DNA from 3 places in the Bacillus sp. MUM 13 genome. Region 1 is predicted to be linked to each of the others. Evidence: riboswitches for the same ligand, from Rfam matches in the RefSeq annotation. Region 1 holds a riboswitch; each other region holds the start of a gene.
The links. A riboswitch is a leader RNA that binds a small molecule or an ion and turns the genes downstream of it on or off. The one in region 1 is predicted to bind S-adenosylmethionine.

Region 1 (6,635 bases):
GGAACTTGGTGCAAACGGGTTTTCCGGGGACGGAGTAGGCAATCCGGTGCACCATGGCGGACCTGAACGCGCTGTATGCTTTTACCCTGCAGAACATTATTCCCTGTGGGAAGATGAATTCCAGAAAACCATTGCGATGCCTGCTTTTGGTGAAAATCTGACCGTTCATGGAATGAAGGAAGAAGAAGTATGCATCGGTGATATTTTCAGAATTGGCAGAAGTGCTGCAGTCCAGGTAACACAAGGAAGGGTGCCATGCTCCACGATTTCTTTTTTCAATAATGAACCTCAATTCTTAAAGCGCATTTTGGACACGTGCTATACAGGTTACTTTGCAAAAATGATTGATGCTGGCACAATCAATGAAAATGATAATATAACTTTATTGCACCGCGCGCAAAAGCCCATTACCGTCTTACAGGCATCCAGAATTCTTCTGCACCAGGAGGGAGGCTTGGCAGCCGCTGAGGAATTGATTTCCGCAGAAGGGCTTGCAGAAGACTGGAAAAAAAGGCTGAAAAAAAGGCTTTCTTAATTTTCCTGATAGATAAACCTTGCTTAAGGGATAAGAGCTCAGTGTTTCTGTTAAAATCAGTGAGCTCTTATAACACCTTGAATTTTTTTAATTCTTTTTGCAATGGGCAGTAACACATACCGTTAATTGTGGCCGGACTTTCTTGAACTTAACAGAGATGCTGCGGAATCCTGCATGAAAGAGTGCTTGTTCAATTTCTATGGCATGGGACAGGGCTTTTTCCCGGGATGCGTCTTCCTCTCTTGGCTGTACAGTGATGGCGATGGCACCTCCATCCTTCATCAAATGGTGAATCCTGATTAATTCCTTCTTCGGATTTTTCCAAAGGGGATAGTTATTAACAGAAAAAACCTTATCGTATCTGTATAATTCCTGTTTAAAATCTGTCACATCCCCGCTGTGTAGCTTAAGCCTTCCCTCTTCTGCATATTTGTAATTTCTCTTTTCTGCTTCCTTAGTCATAGACTCTGAGACATCTATTCCATCTATTTTCACATTATGGTGCCTGCGGAAAATTTCCTTTATCGCATACCCTGGCCCAAATCCAATCTCAAGAAGATAATCCCCGGGCTTTATATTCAATAGGTCAATAGTCCAGCGGTTGATCCTGCGGTTTTCGAACAGCATTATTCTTCCGGCAAGCCTTCCTAATAGCCCGTCTGGCCTGCGGAATTGCTTAGCTAAAATTTCAATCAAAAAAATGCCTCCTTTCTCTTTGTGATTATAGTTTTGTTATTCACTTCTGCAGCTTTTGGTAAACATGGTACTGATTTTTTTAGTTTTTTTTGATCTTAAAAATCCTGTGCTGATATGCACACAGGGATTATAAGATCAAGCGATGGCCAAAGAAAAAAAAGAACGGTACGAGTATTGAACCTGGTTTTTTAGAAGGATATACATACTATTTTCCATAAAGTCTTGAAATTGGCTGCTTAATCATGTAAATTAAATGTAATTAATTTTTTTGAATATTAAAATTACATATCTTATCGAGAGAGGTGGAGGGACTGGCCCCATGAAGCCTCAGCAACCGGCAAATCGCCATGGTGCTAAATCCAGCAAGCAGAAGCTTGATAGATGAGGAGAATGTTTGAAACAGGCCTTCTTCCAAGAAGGCCTGTTTTTATATTATTTTCGAAGGGCATTGTTATGGTTCATTGCAAATTCCAGCACTTTTTTATTGGAATGGATGGGCTTGATTCACAGGGAGGCAGCTCGTCCCTGGAAGTCTGCCGTCAATAGCAGAGAGCAACAGCCAAGTATACAGTAAGCCCTTATAAAATTACACACAGATATTGAAAGCAGGTGTCATATGGATTTCCGGAACGAACTGAAAAAAAGGGTGCTTATCGGGGAGGGAGCCATGGGAACATTGCTGTATTCCCATGGAATTGATCATTGCTATGAGGAGCTTAATTCCACTGACCCAGGCCAGATAGAAACGATTCACAGGGCCTATTTAGAAGCGGGGGCCGATATTCTGCAATCCAATACCTATGGTGCAAACTACCATAAATTGAAGCGATACGGCCTTGAAGATGAAGTAAGCGCCATTAATCGCAATGGAGTTGCCATTGCAAGGAAGGCCTCGGAAGGAAAAGCGTTTGTTTTTGGGACGATTGGAGCGCTGAGGAGCATAAGGAAAAATGATCTTAGCATGGAGGAGATAAAACGCAGCTTTCGTGAGCAGCTTTACAGTATCCTGATGGAAGGGCCTGATGGTCTGATTCTTGAAACTTTTTATGACCTCGAAGAACTGGAGACCGTGCTGCCGATTGCCAGAAAAGAAACAGATCTTCCTATCATCTCCAATGTGACATTGCATGAAATAGGATACATGCAAAACGGCATTCATTTGAATGAAGCATTTCAAAGAATGGAACAGCTTGGTGCGGATGTTGCAGGCATAAACTGCAGGCTTGGACCGCATCATATGATCCGCTCTTTAGAAGAAGTTCCCCTAATGAAGAACACGCCTATATCCGTTTATCCAAATGCAAGCCTCCCTGAATATATCGATGGCAGGCTGATATATGAAGCCGTGCCGGAATACTTTGGCTCAAGTGCCTTAAAACTCAGGGAACAGGGGGCAGCAGTAATCGGCGGATGCTGCGGAACAACTCCGCTTCATATTGCAGAGGTAAAAAAGAAGCTAGGCATTATCCCTCCTGTTACACAAAAAGAAATTAAGGCCAGAAAAATAGAAATTATCGAGATAATTGATGATAAAACACCCGCACTGCACCAGCTTGCCAAAAGAAAACGGACGGTTCTCGTTGAGCTTGACCCGCCAAAGAAACTCGGAATTGAACCTTTTATGATGGGTGCTAAAGCACTTTTGGATGCAGGTGCTGATTCCGTTACCCTTGCTGACAACTCGCTCGCAACGCCGAGAATCAGCAATGCAGCTCTTGGCGTAATGCTGAAGAATCAGATGGGGGCCAATCCTTTGATACATCTGACCTGCAGGGACAGAAACCTGATTGGACTGCAGTCTCATTTAATGGGACTTCAGACGCTGGGGCTGAATGAACTGCTTGTTGTGACTGGAGATCCGTCGAAAATTGGAGATTTTCCTGGAGCTACTTCTGTTTATGACCTTTCTTCTTTCGATTTGATCAGCCTTGTCAAGCAATTCAATGAGGGTTTATCCTTTTCTGGGCAAAGCCTTGGACAGCAATCCCATTTTAAAATTGCTGCAGCATTTAACCCAAACGTTAAGTATCTCGATAAAGCTGTACAAAGGATGGAAAAGAAAATTACCTGCGGGGCACAATCCTTCCTGACCCAGCCGATTTATTCCGTAAACCAGATGGAAGAAGTATATGAAGCGACCAAACATCTTGATACACCTGTTTTTGCAGGCATCATGCCGCTGACAAGTGCCAGAAATGCTGAATTTATTCATAATGAAATACCGGGCATTACACTCCCTGATGATGTGCGCCGTGCAATGGCAGCCGCAGGCAGCAATCCGCTGCTTGCCAGGAATGAAGGGCTTGCCATTGCAAAATCTTTGGCAGATGCGGCGATGGAAAAGTTTCAAGGGATTTATTTAATTACTCCGTTTATGCGCTATGAAATGACCGTAGTGCTGACTGAGCATATCAGGAAGACGGATAGTATGAAATTGGCAGGGGTGACAGCATATGAGTGAAAATCTTCTAGTAAATCAGATGAAAAAGAAAATATTGATCTTGGATGGTGCAATGGGAACTATGATTCAGGCTGAAAACCTCACCGAAGCAGATTTTGGCGGTGAAGCGTATGATGGATGCAATGAATATCTTTCGCTTGCAGCCCCAGAGATTATTTTGTCCATTCATGAAGCATATTTAAAAGCAGGGGCCGATATTATTGAAACCAATAGTTTTGGAGCTACGAGCATTGTGCTGGAGGAATATGGGCTAGATGGCATGGCATATGAACTGAATAAAGCTTCTGCAAGGCTGGCAAGAGCAGCATGTGATAAATTTTCAACAGTCAGCTGGCCGCGGTTTGCGGCAGGCTCGATGGGCCCAACCACCAAAACCCTTTCCGTTACAGGAGGGGCGCATTTTGATGAATTATCTTCCTCTTATGAAGAGCAGGCAAGAGGTTTGCTGGACGGAGGTTCGGATCTGCTTCTAGTTGAAACCTGCCAGGATATGCTGAATGTTAAGGCTGCTTTTTTAGGAATTAAATCAGCCTTTAAGAAATCAGGAAGAACGGTGCCGATCATCATTTCCGGAACGATCGAACCGATGGGAACAACGCTCGCCGGGCAATCCATCGAAGCATTTTATTTATCCTGTGAGCATATGGATCCGCTGGCGGTCGGGCTGAATTGTGCAACAGGGCCGGAGTTTATGATTGACCATATCCGTACACTGTCGGGGCTGTCTCACCATGCGGTAAGCTGTTATCCGAATGCCGGGCTGCCGGATGAAGAAGGCCATTATCATGAATCGCCAGTTTCCCTGGCGGAAAAAATGAAGCAATTTGCCCAAAAGGGCTGGGTCAACATTATTGGCGGCTGCTGCGGAACTACACCAGCCCACATTGAGGCGCTGTCTGCTGCCTTAAAGGATGTTCTGCCAAGGGAACTTCCTGAAAACACCCACAATCACGCGATTGCAGGCATAGAGCCTCTCATATACGATGAAACGATGAGGCCGCTGTTTGTCGGAGAGAGGACAAATGTAATAGGGTCCCGCAAATTCAAAGAGCTGATTCGTGATAAGAAATATGAGCAGGCAGCAGAGGTTGCGAGAGCACAAGTGAAAAAGGGCGCCCATGTGATTGATATCTGCCTGGCTGACCCTGATGGCGACGAATTCGGTGATATGATGGAATTTGTCAGGGAGGCTGTGAAGAAAGTCAAGGTACCCTTAGTTATAGATACTACAGATGAAGCCGTGCTTGAGCAGGCACTGAAGAATTCACAGGGGAAAAGCATCATCAATTCAATTAATCTTGAAGATGGTGAAGATCGTTTTGAAAAAATCACCCCATACATTCATCAATACGGGGCCGCTGTAGTTGTTGGGACGATTGATGAAATGGGAATGGCAATTGATGTGAAAAGAAAACTTGAAATTGCCGGCAGGTCCATGGATCTGCTTGTTAATAAATATAAAATCAATCCTAAGGATATCATCTTTGACCCGCTCGTTTTTCCCGTTGGGACTGGTGATGAGCAATATCTGGGCTCTTGCTCCGAAACGGTAAAAGGCATCCGGAGCATCAAGGAAAAATATCCGCATTGCCAGACGATCCTGGGCATCTCCAATGTTTCTTTTGGCTTGCCGGCAAGGGGGCGGGAAATTCTTAATGCTGTATTTTTATATCACTGCACAAAAGCAGGTCTGGATTATGCGATTGTCAACACGGAAAAATTAGAGCGTTTTGCTTCTATTCCCAAGGAAGAGGTCCGCCTTGCAGAGGAACTGCTTTTTAATACCACGAAAGAAGCATTAGCCGCTTTTACAGAGTTTTACCGCGGAAAGAAAACGGAGAGGAAAGTCAGCAGTGCATTGCTTCCGCTGCATGAAAGGCTTGCGAACTACATTATAGAGGGAACAAAAGAGGGTCTTTTGGCGGATCTTGATACCGCCCTGAAAGAGGGAAGAGAGCCGCTTGCCATCATTAATGGCCCGCTGATGGACGGTATGGCTGAAGTAGGCAGGCTTTTCAACGATAACAAGCTGATTGTAGCGGAGGTTCTCCAAAGTGCAGAAGCGATGAAGGCTGCAGTGTCATACTTGGAACCTCTTATGACTGGGGATACAAGCGCAAAAAAAGGCAAGCTGCTGTTGGCAACAGTAAAAGGCGATGTACATGATATCGGAAAAAATTTAGTTGAAATCATCCTCTCGAATAACGGTTTTGAAGTTGTTGATCTGGGAATCAAGGTCCAGACACAGCAGATTATTGAAGCGGTCCGTACACATAATCCAACGGTTATCGGGCTTTCTGGCCTCCTTGTTAAATCTGCACAGCAAATGGTGATAACGGCACAGGATTTAAAGCAGGCGGGAATAAATGTGCCAATCCTTGTAGGCGGCGCTGCATTATCCCGAAAATTTACAGATTTTAAGATTTCGCCGGAATATGATGGGCCTGTCATATATTCGAAGGATGCCATGGACGGGCTATCAGCTGCGAATATGCTTCATGATGAAAGTAAGAAAGATGAATTTCTCCTTAATCTGGATCAAAAAAGAAACAAAGCAGAACAAAATGCAAAAGCTGTTTCCTTGTTAGAAAGGCCGCAGATTGCCAAAAAGGCCGCATTTATTATTTCAAGAGATGTTGATGTAAAAAAACCTGCAGACATCAGGCGGCATATCTTGAAAAATTACCCTCTGGAATTAGTTTTGCCTTATGTTAATAAACAGATGCTGATAGGGCATCACTTGGGGTTAAAAGGAAAAGTGGATGTACTGCTTCGGGAGGGAAATGAAAAAGCCGCATTTTTAAATGAGCTGATAAATGAACTTGTGGACATGCTGAAAACAAATCCTGAATTTAGCTTAAATGGCGTATATCAGTTTTTCCCTTCCCAAAGTGAAGGAAATAAAATCCATATCTATAATCCTGAAAATCCGGGGGAAGTGGC
Region 2 (6,635 bases), on a different contig from region 1:
TTTCTCTTTTTCGAATGTGCGGGTATCCTTTGTTTTTCCATCCTGCCAGATCAAATGCATATTAGAAGCCAAAGCTTTTAACCCGTAATATGGCTTCGGGCTGAAGCTCTTTATTTCGTCCTCTCTTTTCGCAATCATGGCAAGTGTCGGGGTCTGTACCCTGCCGCAGGATAATTGGGCATTATATTTGGTTGTAAGCGCCCTTGTCGCATTCATGCCTACGATCCAGTCGGCTTCCGCCCTTGCAACCGCAGAAGCATAAAGGTTTTCATATTCCCTTCCATCCTTTAGCTTGCGGAATCCGTCTTTGATCGCTTTGTCAGTCACAGATGAAATCCATAGGCGCTTGACGGGCTTTTTGACATGAGCCTTCTCAAGAATCCACCTTGCGACAAGCTCTCCTTCACGGCCTGCGTCTGTCGCGATAACGACATCCTTAACATCTTTCCGGTTCAGCTGGGTCTTCACTGCCTGAAACTGCTTGCCGGTCTGTTTGATGACTACCAATTTCAAAGAGTCGGGCAGCATCGGCAGGTCCTCTAGCTTCCAAGCTTTATACTTTTCATCGTACGCTTCAGGATCTGCATGGGTAACTAAATGTCCCAGCGCCCAAGTGACAATATATTGATCTCCCTCAAAAAAACCATTTCCTTTTTTATGGCTATTCAGCACTTTAGCTATATCTCTTCCGACTGAAGGTTTTTCAGCCAGTATAAGTGTTTTACTCATGATAACATCCTTTCAATTTCCTAAAATGCAAGAAATGTTTGTTCCCGTACATTATCTCATAAATTGCTTTGGAGAGCGACGATATGGGATGTAACTTACATGGCTCTCAACAACTTGGTCCTGTTAAACTTGCCTGCTGATTTCCGGTACGAAAGCTTCCTTTTGGGGCCAGCCCCGCGAGCTCCCTTTTGCCAATTGAACCCCTGTAATCAGCAAATCACTTTTACAAAGCATATGATTCAACAATTATTTCCCGAGAAATTTGTCGATTGGTGCTTCCTTGCTGTTTCTGGTATTTTTGGGCGGACTGGCAAGCAAGGATAGCAATCTATCACGGATTTTAGTAAGATGGACTATGGATGTGTTAATAAATATTGGAGGTTCACAAATAATGAGCTTACTTTCTATAGATAAATTGGGCCATAGCTTCGGCGACCGTACATTGTTCAAGGATGTTTCCTTTCGTTTAATGGCTGGTGAACATGTTGGCCTGGTCGGTGCGAATGGCGTCGGCAAATCTACTTTAATGAATATCATAACCGGACATTTAATTCATGATACAGGGCGGATGGAATGGACTCCGGGCGTCGTATACGGATACTTGGATCAGCATACCGTGCTTACGAAGGGAAAGACCATCCGTGATGTTTTAAGAGATGCCTTTCTTCCGCTATTTGAAGAAGAAAAGGCCCTGAATGAAGTCACAGAGAAAATGGGGACAGCTTCTCCGGAAGAGCTTGAAGAGCTTTTGGAACAGATGGGTGTCATTCAGGACAAGCTGGAAGCAGGGGGCTTTTACAATCTTGATATCAAGGTAGAAGAAGCTGCACGCGGACTTGGCCTGGATGCCATCGGACTTGACCGTGATGTTTCTGCTCTTAGCGGCGGGCAGCGGACTAAGGTTCTGCTTGCCAAGCTGTTATTGGAGCAGCCTGAGGTTCTTTTATTAGATGAACCTACCAACTATCTGGATGTCGAGCATATCCGCTGGCTAAGCAACTATTTGAAGGAATATCCGCATGCCTATCTTTTAATTTCCCATGACACGGAATTTATGAATGGCGTAGTTGACGTTATCTTTCATCTGGAATTCTCCAAACTGACTCGTTATACAGCTACCTATGAAAAGTTCCTGGAATTAGCTGAAATCAATAAAAATCAGCATATCCATGCCTATGAAAAACAGCAGGAATTCATCAAGAAGCAGGAAGATTTCATAGCGAAAAATAAAGCACGCTATTCAACAACGGGCCGCGCAAAGAGCAGACAGAAGCAGCTTGAGAAAATCGAACGGATCGACCGTCCTGAAACGGCCATGAAGCCCACCTTTGATTTTAAAGAGTCGCGAGGAAGCAGCAGGTTTGTGTTCGAGGGTGAAGCATTAGAAATTGGGTATGACCGCCCGCTCTTCCCTAAGCTTACAACAACGATTGAACGCGGAGACAAAATTGCAGTGGTCGGAAGCAACGGTGTCGGGAAGTCCACACTGCTAAAAACCATTCTCGGCAAAATTAAGCCCATTAGCGGCAAGGTCATCCTTGGCGATTTCCTTTTCCCTTCTTATTTCGAACAGGAAGTGAAAGCTGCAGGCACCACGCCGCTTGACGAAATTTGGAATGCATTCCCGAGTCTGGAGCAGCCTCAGGTAAGAGGAATCCTTGCAAGGGTCGGCTTGAAAAATGACCACATAACCCGCCCGCTGAACCAGCTGAGCGGAGGTGAACAGGCGAAGGTCCGCTTATGCAAGCTAATGCTGACAGAAAGCAACTGGCTTTTGTTTGACGAGCCGACCAACCACTTGGATATTGTAGCTAAAGAAGAGCTTAAGCGCGCCATGAAAGCCTATAAAGGCACTATTGTCCTTGTCTGCCATGAGCCTGATTTCTATGAGGATTGGGTGACAAAGGTATGGAACGTGGAAGATTGGGCGAATGAAGGCCAAAGCTGACTCTTTTATAGCCTTAACTGCATAAACAAAAACCATCTTTGGGTGCTCCAAAGATGGTTTTTGTTATATATGAATATCTTATAAACGGGCTGGTTCAACTATTTTCAATTCATTGCCCAATAGCCTGGCTAATTCCAGCATGCCAAATTTCCCTGCCGCTTTTTCTGCATCGCTGTTATAATTTGTATTTGTATTAATGTCATATGTGAAGATTTCCCCTTCACTGTTTCTGATAAATTCAATCCCGGCAACAGCAATTTGATTTTCTTTCAGGAACGTTTCGTATTGCTCGATAATGGGCTCCCGGAAACCTTCAATAACCTGGAATTTTGGCTTTTCAGGAACCTCCTCCCCAACAGGGCAGAATAAATCGCCAATCTGGCATGCGTCCGCCGGGCACAGCTCAAAGCCCTCAGATGTGTCGACACGGACAGCATACACAAATTTTCCGCCAACAAATTCACAGCGGGTGATATATGGCTCAGGGGATTTGATATATTCCTGAATCAGTGTAATGCCATCGACCGGTTCTTCAAAATCAGGGCTATCCACATATTGCTTCAGTGCATCAATGGAATGGAACAGCTGGACCCCAAGTCCCTTTCCGGCACGGTTATGTTTGGTGATAAAGGATTCTGCACCCAACTTCCCGGCTGCTTCTATAATCATATCTCTCCCGGCTGCAGCGATGGTTTTAGGTGTTTTAATGCCATGGCTTGCTAGTGCCGTGTATTGATTGACCTTGCTCACTTCCAATCGGAGAGCCCGGCTGCCGTTCAGGACCTTCCGTCCGTGCTGCTCAAGCCATGCCAAGACCGACTCGGTAAGTTCAGGCGCAAAACGGTGGCCCCTTGTATGGGAAGAAGCGCTCATTCTGCTGTAAAACACGCCTTCCGGCGGCTCCTGGGATAAGTCCACCAGTCCATGGTCAAGATGCCACTCTTCATAAGGCAGGTTCAGTTCATTCAATCTGTTTGTCAGATGCTCTGTCCATTCGCTGTTTTCGTGAATGATGTAAATTTTGCTCATTATTATAGCCTCCTGTTATAAGCTTCAAAACTTGACCGTCAGGCTTTTGTTTTTTGGCGTTTTTTCTCCACAAGCGGTTTTACCTGTTTCGCGAAGCGCTCCATTTCTTCCAGCTGCGGTGAAAACTGAAGCAAAAGCAAATCTACTCCCGCTTCTTCAAATTTAATGATACGCTCTGCAATCTGTTCTGGAGTCCCAATAAGGTTCGGGCGCAATCCCCTGTTGGAGACCGAATAATCATAAAGCTTGACCTGCTGCTCAAGCTGCGACTTATTAACGAAATCATTATATCCGGCATATGCACTGGATTCTTTAACATCCGTAATTCTCTTAAGTTCTTCCTGTGCTTCTTCTTCACTGTCCCTGCAGATTACATAGGCGGCCAATCCAAAAGATGAGAAAGGCTGTTTTCCTGATTCTGCCCGTCTTTCCTTCATTCCTTGAATTTTACCCCTGATTTCTTCAACTGTTCCGCCATGCATCACATATGCGTCACATTTTCCCGTTATCACCTGTTTGCCGCGTTCACTTTCACCGCCGGCATATAGGATTGGATTAGGCCGCTGCACCGGTTTTGGGCTTAAATGGGCATCTTTGATATCATAGTACTTTCCCTTATAGGAAAAGACATCTTCTTTCCATAAGCCCTGAATAACATCAATGAATTCTTCCGTGCGGTCATATCGTTCATCATGGGCCGTAAAGATCCCTCCATACTGGCGAGCCTCTTCCTCCCACCAGGCTGAAACAATATTCAGCGTGAATCGGCCATTGCTTATCTGGTCGATATTCGCCGCCATTTTTGCTGTAACAGCCGGATTATGGAATCCAGGCCTGACAGCGGTCATAATTTCGATTTTTTCGGTCACAGCAGCAAGCCCTGCTGCTGTAGTCCAGGCCTCAAGCGAATCTTGTTCAGGCCCTTTTATATCATTCAAGTAAAGTTCAGCAATCAATGTCGTATCATATCCCCACTGTTCTGCAGCCTGGATGACAGTCTTGGCATATTCAAAGGTTGGCGGCATGTTTTCATCATCTACATTTCGAAGCCATCCGCCAAAGATGGGAAGCCAAAATCCAAATTTCATCTCTCTATCTCCTTTTCCATTCAATTCTGCCTTCATCTTGAATAAAAAAACACACAAAAAAACTTCCCCCGATAAGAAGAAGTTTCGATTTATCCCCTGCTTATCTGCCAGAGTGCATGACTCTGCTGGAATTGGCACCATTCTGACTGTGTCAGCGGCTGCCGGGCTTCAAAGGGCCAGTCCCTCCACCTCTCTCGATAAGTACTATTCAATTTTTACATAAATTAATCCTACTACGAACCTTGGTTATCCGTCAACTTTATTGTTAGATAATTTTCAATAATACATTAATATGTTTTTTCACAGACAAGTGTGTAGGTTTTTGGAAGCCCGATATCGTGGATTTTATGATTCGGCTCCTCCTCCAGCACCTTAATTACAAGTCCTGATTGGCCAATTGCCGTAATCAGCTCGCCTATGGACCATTTTCTTTGGACCACATTTGACAGGCTTTCCTGCTCTTGCTCGGGCATATGCTTGGTAAATGCCACTCTATTATTTTCTATCTGTGAATCAAAATAATTGCCGGTTACTTTATGTTTTTTTCCTGAAGATGAAATCAGCTTCGTTGAAATAGGATGAAACTCGTGAAGGACAAATCTTCCGCCCTTCTTCAGCAAGCCCCTGATAACCTCTGCTAACGGCTGAAGGTCGATTACATAATGCAGAACGCCAAGCTCCATTAAAACAAGGTCATATTTTCCGCCAAGCTCTGCTTGAGGCAGCGAAAGAACATCTGAAACGATATAGTTTATATCGACTCCGCAAGAAGCTGCCAGTTCTTCTGCGAATGCTTTATTTTCTTTTGAAAAATCAGCCACCGTAACCTCTGCACCCAGTAATGCCAGTGCTGCTGCTTTCACTCCATTTGACCCCATCAAATGGGCTACTTTCTTTCCATTAAGATCACCTAAATACTTATAGAAGGGATGCAGCCTCCAAGCAGGGTTCTGCCTGATCTTTTCTGCCATGTCTTCCGGGCGCCCGTACCTGTTAATAAGCGCCAGATAATTATTCTGGTTCCAGGCCTGCTCATTATGCTCGGTGAATCCCTGCTGCTGCTTCAATAGATGGGCATGGATGCTGCTGCTGAATCTATTCATTTCTTTATCGTATAAATGGCTGTAAAGTGAACGGCACCAGATCTCTTCGCCGCCATGCGGAATGGCTATCCGGTATGGATCTGTTTTAACAGTGGTATTGTAAAAGAAGCTTATTACCGCTTCTATTTGGTTGATCTTAAGATGAAACTCTGCCTTTTCCGGGGTTTTCACGAGTTGAGAAGGCTTGAAGGTTTCAAAAAGGCTATATGCCTGCTGAAGCAGATCCCATTGTACGCTTACGGTTATTTTATCTTCGTCCTCCAGAATGACCCCCTGCAGCAAAAGTGCTGAAGCCCCGGTAAATTCATAGGGTATTCCCGCATGGTTTAAAAGAGAGCCTATGTGAAGGATGCCCGTATAATAAGTGTTGTCTTCCATATCCTATCCCCCATTTTTGTCAAAGCCTGTTTCGTTCTCATCCTGCTATAGCGGGTCATATATTTCCGCTTAAAAAATCTTCATTTTATGTAAATGCTCTTTTCTTAAAGATTGTTGTTACTTAAATAGTTCTGCGAGGAAAATCCATTGTTAAAGCAGGTTGATTGGAGCGGAAGGTGCGGAGACTCCTGCGGGATCAGCGTGACAGGTGAGACCCCGCAGACGACGCCTGGGAGGCTCAGCACACGCCCCGCGGAAAGCGAAGCACCCTGGAGCGGAAATCAACCCCTTGTTCCATAGCAGCAAAGTTTACGGAAAGAGCCTATTTAAAAGAGCGCTTTTAATAAAGAGTCTCCAGTT
Region 3 (6,635 bases), on a different contig from region 1:
CTGCGAAATGAATCCTGCCAATATGAGAGACTTGGCCTGACCACTTTTTCCGCCTTTTGCGCATCTTTACTTTTTGGCCGGAACCATTCATCAGGAATGTCCGGCGCTCTATGGGATTCATTCATCTTATGAAGTTCCATTTAATTGCCATCCTTTCTATGCAGCTTGATCCGGGGATCTAAAATTCCATATGCAATATCCACCAAAAACAGCATGACAATTAAAATACAGCTGTAAAAGACCGTTGTACCCATGATGACGGGATAATCACGATTGCCGATGCTGTCGACAAAGTATTTCCCCATGCCAGGAATGGCAAAAATCTTTTCAATGACAAAGGTTCCTGTCAGGATGCTTGCCGCGAGAGTCCCTAGCACTGTAATTACTGGAAGCAAAGCATTGCGGAGCGCATGCTTAATGACAATTTTAAGAGGGGAAAGGCCCTTTGCCCTGGCAGTCCTGATATAATCCTGCGTTAAAACCTCCAGCATGCTTGTCCTTGTTAATCTTGCAATAATCGCCATTGGCGCAGTTGCAAGAGCAAGGATCGGCAAAACCATGTGCATGGGGCTTTGCCAGGTAGATACAGGGAAAATCGGCCAGGTTATTGCCAGCTGCTGAATCAATAGAGTCGCCAGCACAAAATTGGGTATGGAAATCCCAAGCACTGCAATGGCCATGGCTGCATAATCGATTATCCCGTTATGGCGCAGTGCTGCAGCTATACCAAGTATCAATCCAGAAAAGACAGCCACAATAAGGGTCCACATACCTAATTCAAAGGAAATGGGAAAGCCCCTCCCGAGCATATCGTTTACTGTCTGTGATGGTTTTTTTATGGACGGGCCGAAGTCTAAAACCGCAAGCGATTTTAAATAGGCACCATATTGTACATAAAGAGGTTCATCTAAATGATAAAAAGCTTTCAAGTTCTTTTGAACAGCTTCATTTGTAGCTCTTTCTTCATTAAATGGCGACCCCGGGATAGAATGCATAAGAAAGAACGTCATGGTTACTATCAGCCAAAGAGTCACAATCATGGAAACAAGCCTTTTGATTATGTATGATTTCATCTAAAAGCTCCCCTTAACAAAATGTAGTTCTCATCGCTAATTCTGTCATGACAAGCATAGCCTGGTAAGCTTCAAGGATATCCTTTGACTGGAAACGGACAGTGCAAGTGCCGGGGACGATTTCCGTGCCTGGCATCAGGTTCGCCCATTCGGCTTCTCCGTAATTAGAGAATTCAATGGCTAGCAGAGGGCGATCCGGCGGGGTAAGCGGTTTCACCTTATCTATATTTTTTATCGCATATGCCGTTTTTTCGCGGAGGAGTGCAGCCGCCTTAGCAGGAGTCAATGATTTTACAGCTGACCGGGAAATACTTTCTTTTACTGTAACGGTTGTGATATTTGGAATCAGCTGTTCAGCTTCTAAAGCGGCCCTGTCATCTCCAGCCGACATGATTACTGGTACATCGTAATACCCCGCGACATATGCGTTAAATCCCAGTTCTCCAACAGGTGTATCATTAATAAAGAAATTTCTCACTCCAAAAATCATGCTATGGGACATAACCCCCTTCATGCCTGCCCGTGCATGATATCCCACAAACATGGCTCCCGTATATGTATCATCTAGTCCCTGAACCATGGAAAACGGCTTTACATCTCCTGTAATCAGCTGTGTTTCAGGATGGAGCCTTTCGATAAGCAAATTGTTCATCTTAGAGTGGCTGTCATTGACGATCACCTCGCTTGCTCCTTCTTCAAAAGCAGCAGAAACTACACTATTTGCTTCATCCGTCATAATGAGCCGGCTTCGTTCATAATTGTGCTGAGAAGAGTCAACATGAGTATGGTCAGCTAGACCAGTGATTCCCTCCATATCGACAGACACATATAACTTCATCCCCAAATCCACTCCCCTTTTAAAATGTTATAATTTTCTTAAAATTATAAATTATAATACTATTTCTTGCAAACTAAATCTGGCTCTATTAATAGCATTAGCCTGCAGAAAAAGCTGCTAGCATGGTGTTTTTTCTTTCTGATAAAAAATTTTCAATTCCTGTCTTCGTTACTTTATTATCTCGAAATAAAAATTAGTATTGTTTACAAACCGTTTCGAACCAACAAAACCTATAAGATAAACTGGATTGATCTCTCTTCTGCATGATTCAAAAGGCTGTTTTTGTAAACATTGCTGCTATGAAACATGGTGGCTGATTTCCGCTCCAGGATGCTCGCTCTAATCAACCTGACTTGTCAAAGGGAACACGCTCTTTTCTAAATGCTCTTTTTTTAAAGATTGTTGTTTTTTAATTTGTTATGTGAGACGAGCAAAAAAAAGGAGCTGCCTTCCGGAGAAGGTGCTCCTTTTTTCAATTCTTTCTTTCATTTTGTTTTTTAATGATAGGAAAACGCTTTTTCTCCGTGGTATCAATCTGTGTAATTTCTCCATCATGAACCGTAATCAAGATGGAGCCGAATTCCAATTCTTTAAGACTTGAAAGAATATATTTTATTTTTGATTCATCCATTTTCACGGCTCCCCCTTATGTATATACACACTTCCCAATCATTAGCCCATCACTTGCAGATCCCCTGGGCAAAAATAAATCAGTTTTGTTCCAGTTACACTTAACCTGCTTTTTCGTCAGAATTCCTTCACCTTTTTGCATTTGCAAAAACCATGACTGAGCTTTACAGAGAAAAAAATAAACCCCTTCATATTTAAAGAAGAGGTTTATGCCTTAATAAGGTCTCTTCTTATCTCCCAGACTCACGCCTGCTGGAGTTGGCACAGTATTCTCCATGAATCTGCTGCCGAGGCTTCAAAGGGCCAGTCCCTCCACCTCTCTGGATAAGCTTTCAATGCAATATATTCAATTATCATCTTAATATTTACAATACTTATCAAAAAACTTGGTTTTTTGGATATTTACAGAATAAATCCGCGGCTGATTTTTGTCAATTTAAATTCACGGAAAAATCAAGTTTTTTAAACATTATTAATATTTTACAATCATGATTGTAAAATTCATATTACACATTTATTCCCGCCTTCCTTAGAAATAAAGCAAATTTCCTTTAATTACCCATCGATTCTTTAGTGGTTTATCTGTTTATCACTTTACCAAACTAAAATATTATTATATACTACTAAAGTAATAAAACATGTACTTATCTTTTTCCTTATTCACATATAAATGAACTCAGCAGAAAGGTCGATTATTATGCAAAATAAAAAATGGGGAATGTGGGTATTGGCTACATTCGTTATTGGAAATATGGTTGGCGGCGGTGTTTTTATGCTGCCCTCGAATCTGGCACAGCATTCAAGTTCCTTGGGATCTTCAATAGCCTGGGGCATTACAGGAATTGGCGTATTTTTAATTGCTTTAGTTTTTGGGAATCTGGCAATCAGAAAACCTGAACTAAAGGCAGGGCCCCAAAGCTATGCACAAGCTATGTTTTCATCTTCCCCCAGAGCCGGAAGGGCAGCGGGGTACAGTATGGCATGGGGATATTGGGCGGCAAACTGGGCGGCCACTGCTTCTGTCATTATATCCTTCGCAGGTTATCTATCTGCATTCTTTCCAATTATGCAAAGCACTAAGCCGCTCTTTTACCTGGGATCATCTACTATAGAACTGGGTAAGTTCATCACCTTTATGGTTTGCACAGTCATGTTATGGGGCATTCAAGCCATTTTGGCAAAAAACTTTAATAGCGCCGGCACAATGAATCTTACTACAACTATTGCCAAGGTGCTCGGCTTTGCGCTTTTCATTATCGTGACAGTTTTCATTTTTGATGCAGCCAACCTTGGAAACGGCAAGGCATTCATTGATGCAAAAGGCAATGTTCTCTCTCTGGGAAGCCAAGTGAATCATGCAGCCATCTCAACGCTCTGGGCATTCATCGGCATAGAATCAGCCGTTATGCTGTCAAACAGGGCCAAATCACAGCATGATGTTAAAAAAGCAACCATTATTGGCCTGATCGTCTCTTTAGTTATATATGTAGGCATTACACTTCTCACGATGGGAGCATTGCCTCATGACCAATTAAGCCACTCAGAAAAGCCGTTAGTTGATGCACTAGAGGCAGCAATGGGACATCCGGGAGCTACCGTAATGGCAATCCTTGCACTTATTTCCCTTCTAGGTTCAACGATTGGCTGGATCGTTGTCAGCTCAGAGGTTCCCTATCAGGCTGCCAAGGATAAATTATTTCCTGCTTTTTTTGCCAAAACAAATAAAAACGGAAGTCCAATCCGTTCTTTGACTTTAACCAATGTCATGACACAGGTTTTCTTGTTCACTACCATTTCCAGCACAATAGGAATAGCCTATAATTTTGTTATAGTCGTGGCTACACTAGCCTATTTGATCCCGTATCTGGTTTCTGCCATTTACCAGCTAAAACTTGTGATTACTGGCGAAACATACGAAACCATTAAAGGTTCACGCAAGCTTGATGGATTGATTACGGTCCTTGCCCTCATTTATTCTCTATGGGTAATAAAATCAGGCACCGCCAATTTAGAAACATTTCGTTTAGGCATCGGGCTGTTTGTTTTCGGACTTATTCTCTACCCGATCTTAATGAGAAAACCAAAAACGAAATTGAATTAGCACTGTCATCCATTACAAAAATGCTCTGGTCTTTCATGCCAGGGCAATTTTTTATGGCATAAACTCACACTGTGCCGTTTTGTTTGACGTTTTACTTAAAACCTTCTTTTATCTAACTCAACGTATCTTCCCTGTTTTTTAGCAAAAAAAAAGGAATCTCCTCTTCATAAGGAGATTCATTTTCTATATATCATTCGGTAATGTAGGCAATTATGCCTTCATTATCATCGAGGACGAGTTCAATACCGGCATACGGGTTTCGATGCAGCTCCTGGTCAAGCCATAGACGAAGGGCTTCGATTAAGTTTACGGTAATGAGCACCTGCTTTCTTCCGCCTGTATAAACTTCAGCAGAAAAGCCATAATCATCGTCAAACATGAGCTCTACTTCCACTTCTTCAGGTGCAATCCCCTTTTTATCTGCAATATAAAGACAGACTGCATTAATGATATCCTGTTCTTCAGCTTTTATCTTCTCCATGAATCTCTGTCCTCTGGACGGCGATTTCTTCTGAAAAGGCTAAAGATTTTGCTGATGATCATAATAATGATCAGTATGGCTATTACATTGACTAATAGGCCGAAAATGGCTCCAAAGCCACCCAAATGCCCGAGCAAGCCTCCAAACAGCATGCCTGCCAGACCGCCAAACAGCATGCCTCTCATAAAGCCGCCTTTGCGGAAGGAATTGCTTTTGCTTGGTGAATTGTACGATCTATTATTTCTCTGATAATTTGAACGGTTATTATTCTGGAAATTTGAGCGATTGCTGTTAAAGGATCGCTTGCCGGATTTATACGATTTGGCACTCGCTGTATTAGTATGATTGTGGTCAACAAATACAGAAGCACCTGCCGGGCTGAACACCAGTGTAAGGGTGAGCATCGCAGCCAGTATTTTTTTTATCATTTTTATTCCTCCAAGAATGTTTTCTGACTTAACTTGAGATGAAGAAGAATGTTTGTACAATATAATATTATCGCATCACCTTTCCTCTATCCTTATATACGGATAAAAGGATAAAAAGTTTCATTCCATTATCAAATAGTTATTTTGAATAATATTCCCCAATCAACATTTTCCAAAACACATATCATCTAAAAATAGACTTCGTATTTTCATTTGACTGTTTGCGTAAACTTTGCTGCTAGTGAACAAGTGGGTTGATTTCCGCTCAAGGATGCCCGCTTTCCGCGGGGCGGGCGGTAAGCCTCACAAGCAATGCTTGCGGGGTCTCACAGAAAAGAGTAATTTTAGTTGAGGTTTTTACAACCTTCCATAATTAAGGATTCTCCCGAAACTCTATTACCACAGGAATAGCAAAAAAGCACGGGCTCCCCAGGAAGGAAGCTCGTGCTTTTTTTAGAATAATTATCTGATTCGGACTACACGTCCGTTAAACTTCTGTTTCCAGTAGCCGCTTGTCATATCAGCAACTGCTACACCTGTAGAGCTTTGTGCTCCGATAAATTTCCCATTACCAACGTAAATGCCAACATGTCCATCAGTTTTGTACGTATTGAAGAATACAAGATCTCCTGGCTGCATGTCAGAAGATGAAACCTGGCTGCCCATGTTTTTCAGGGTATCTGTGCTGACAGAGCCCCTTGCTCCAAGCGAGATTCCTGCCTGCTCATATGCCCAGTGAACAAAGCTTGAACAGTCGAATCTGCCGTTAGCAATATCGCTGTCGCTTCTTCCGCCGCCAAAAACATAAACGGAATTTCCGATATACCGGTAGCCGGCAGTCACAGGATTGCCGCCTCCGCTTATGACGTGCACAGAATCAGCGGAGCTGCGTGCCGGGCTGTCGTCTGATGCAGGGACAGATTGAGATGGAGATTCAGATTGAGATGGAGATGACTGTGCTTGCGAGCGGTTTTGCTCACTCATTCTTTTTTCCATCTCTTTTTTGCGGGCCTGTGCTTCAGCTGCCGCACGGAGTCTTGCAGCCTCCAATTCTGCTTGGCGCTTACGTTCCTGCTCCATTTGC

Region 2: another riboswitch for S-adenosylmethionine. It lies ahead of BIV59_RS08280 (LLM class flavin-dependent oxidoreductase); the one in region 1 lies ahead of BIV59_RS20785 (bifunctional homocysteine S-methyltransferase/methylenetetrahydrofolate reductase).
Region 3: another riboswitch for S-adenosylmethionine. It lies ahead of BIV59_RS05020 (YezD family protein); the one in region 1 lies ahead of BIV59_RS20785 (bifunctional homocysteine S-methyltransferase/methylenetetrahydrofolate reductase).

What each region holds. Positions count from the first base shown of each region.
Region 1 is NZ_MLYQ01000122.1:1,869-8,503, reverse strand. Features, by position in the region: gene BIV59_RS20795 (MOSC domain-containing protein) at 1-535, shown strand, start outside; gene BIV59_RS20790 (class I SAM-dependent methyltransferase) at 623-1,231, opposite strand; SAM riboswitch class I at 1,519-1,619, shown strand; gene BIV59_RS20785 (bifunctional homocysteine S-methyltransferase/methylenetetrahydrofolate reductase) at 1,848-3,692, shown strand; gene metH (methionine synthase) at 3,685-6,635, shown strand, end outside.
Region 2 is NZ_MLYQ01000027.1:21,308-27,942, reverse strand. Features, by position in the region: gene BIV59_RS08300 (DNA topoisomerase III) at 1-729, opposite strand, end outside; gene BIV59_RS08290 (ABC-F family ATP-binding cassette domain-containing protein) at 1,121-2,677, shown strand; gene BIV59_RS08285 (ATP-grasp domain-containing protein) at 2,756-3,706, opposite strand; gene BIV59_RS08280 (LLM class flavin-dependent oxidoreductase) at 3,745-4,794, opposite strand; SAM riboswitch class I at 4,892-4,998, opposite strand; gene BIV59_RS08275 (class I SAM-dependent methyltransferase) at 5,082-6,275, opposite strand.
Region 3 is NZ_MLYQ01000014.1:29,837-36,471, forward strand. Features, by position in the region: gene BIV59_RS05005 (ABC transporter permease) at 1-140, opposite strand, end outside; gene BIV59_RS05010 (ABC transporter permease) at 141-1,073, opposite strand; gene BIV59_RS05015 (M55 family metallopeptidase) at 1,087-1,911, opposite strand; gene BIV59_RS05020 (YezD family protein) at 2,384-2,542, opposite strand; SAM riboswitch class I at 2,769-2,872, opposite strand; gene BIV59_RS05025 (amino acid permease) at 3,239-4,642, shown strand; gene BIV59_RS05030 (YxcD family protein) at 4,833-5,123, opposite strand; gene BIV59_RS05035 (hypothetical protein) at 5,111-5,551, opposite strand; gene BIV59_RS05040 (coiled-coil domain-containing protein) at 6,014-6,635, opposite strand, start outside.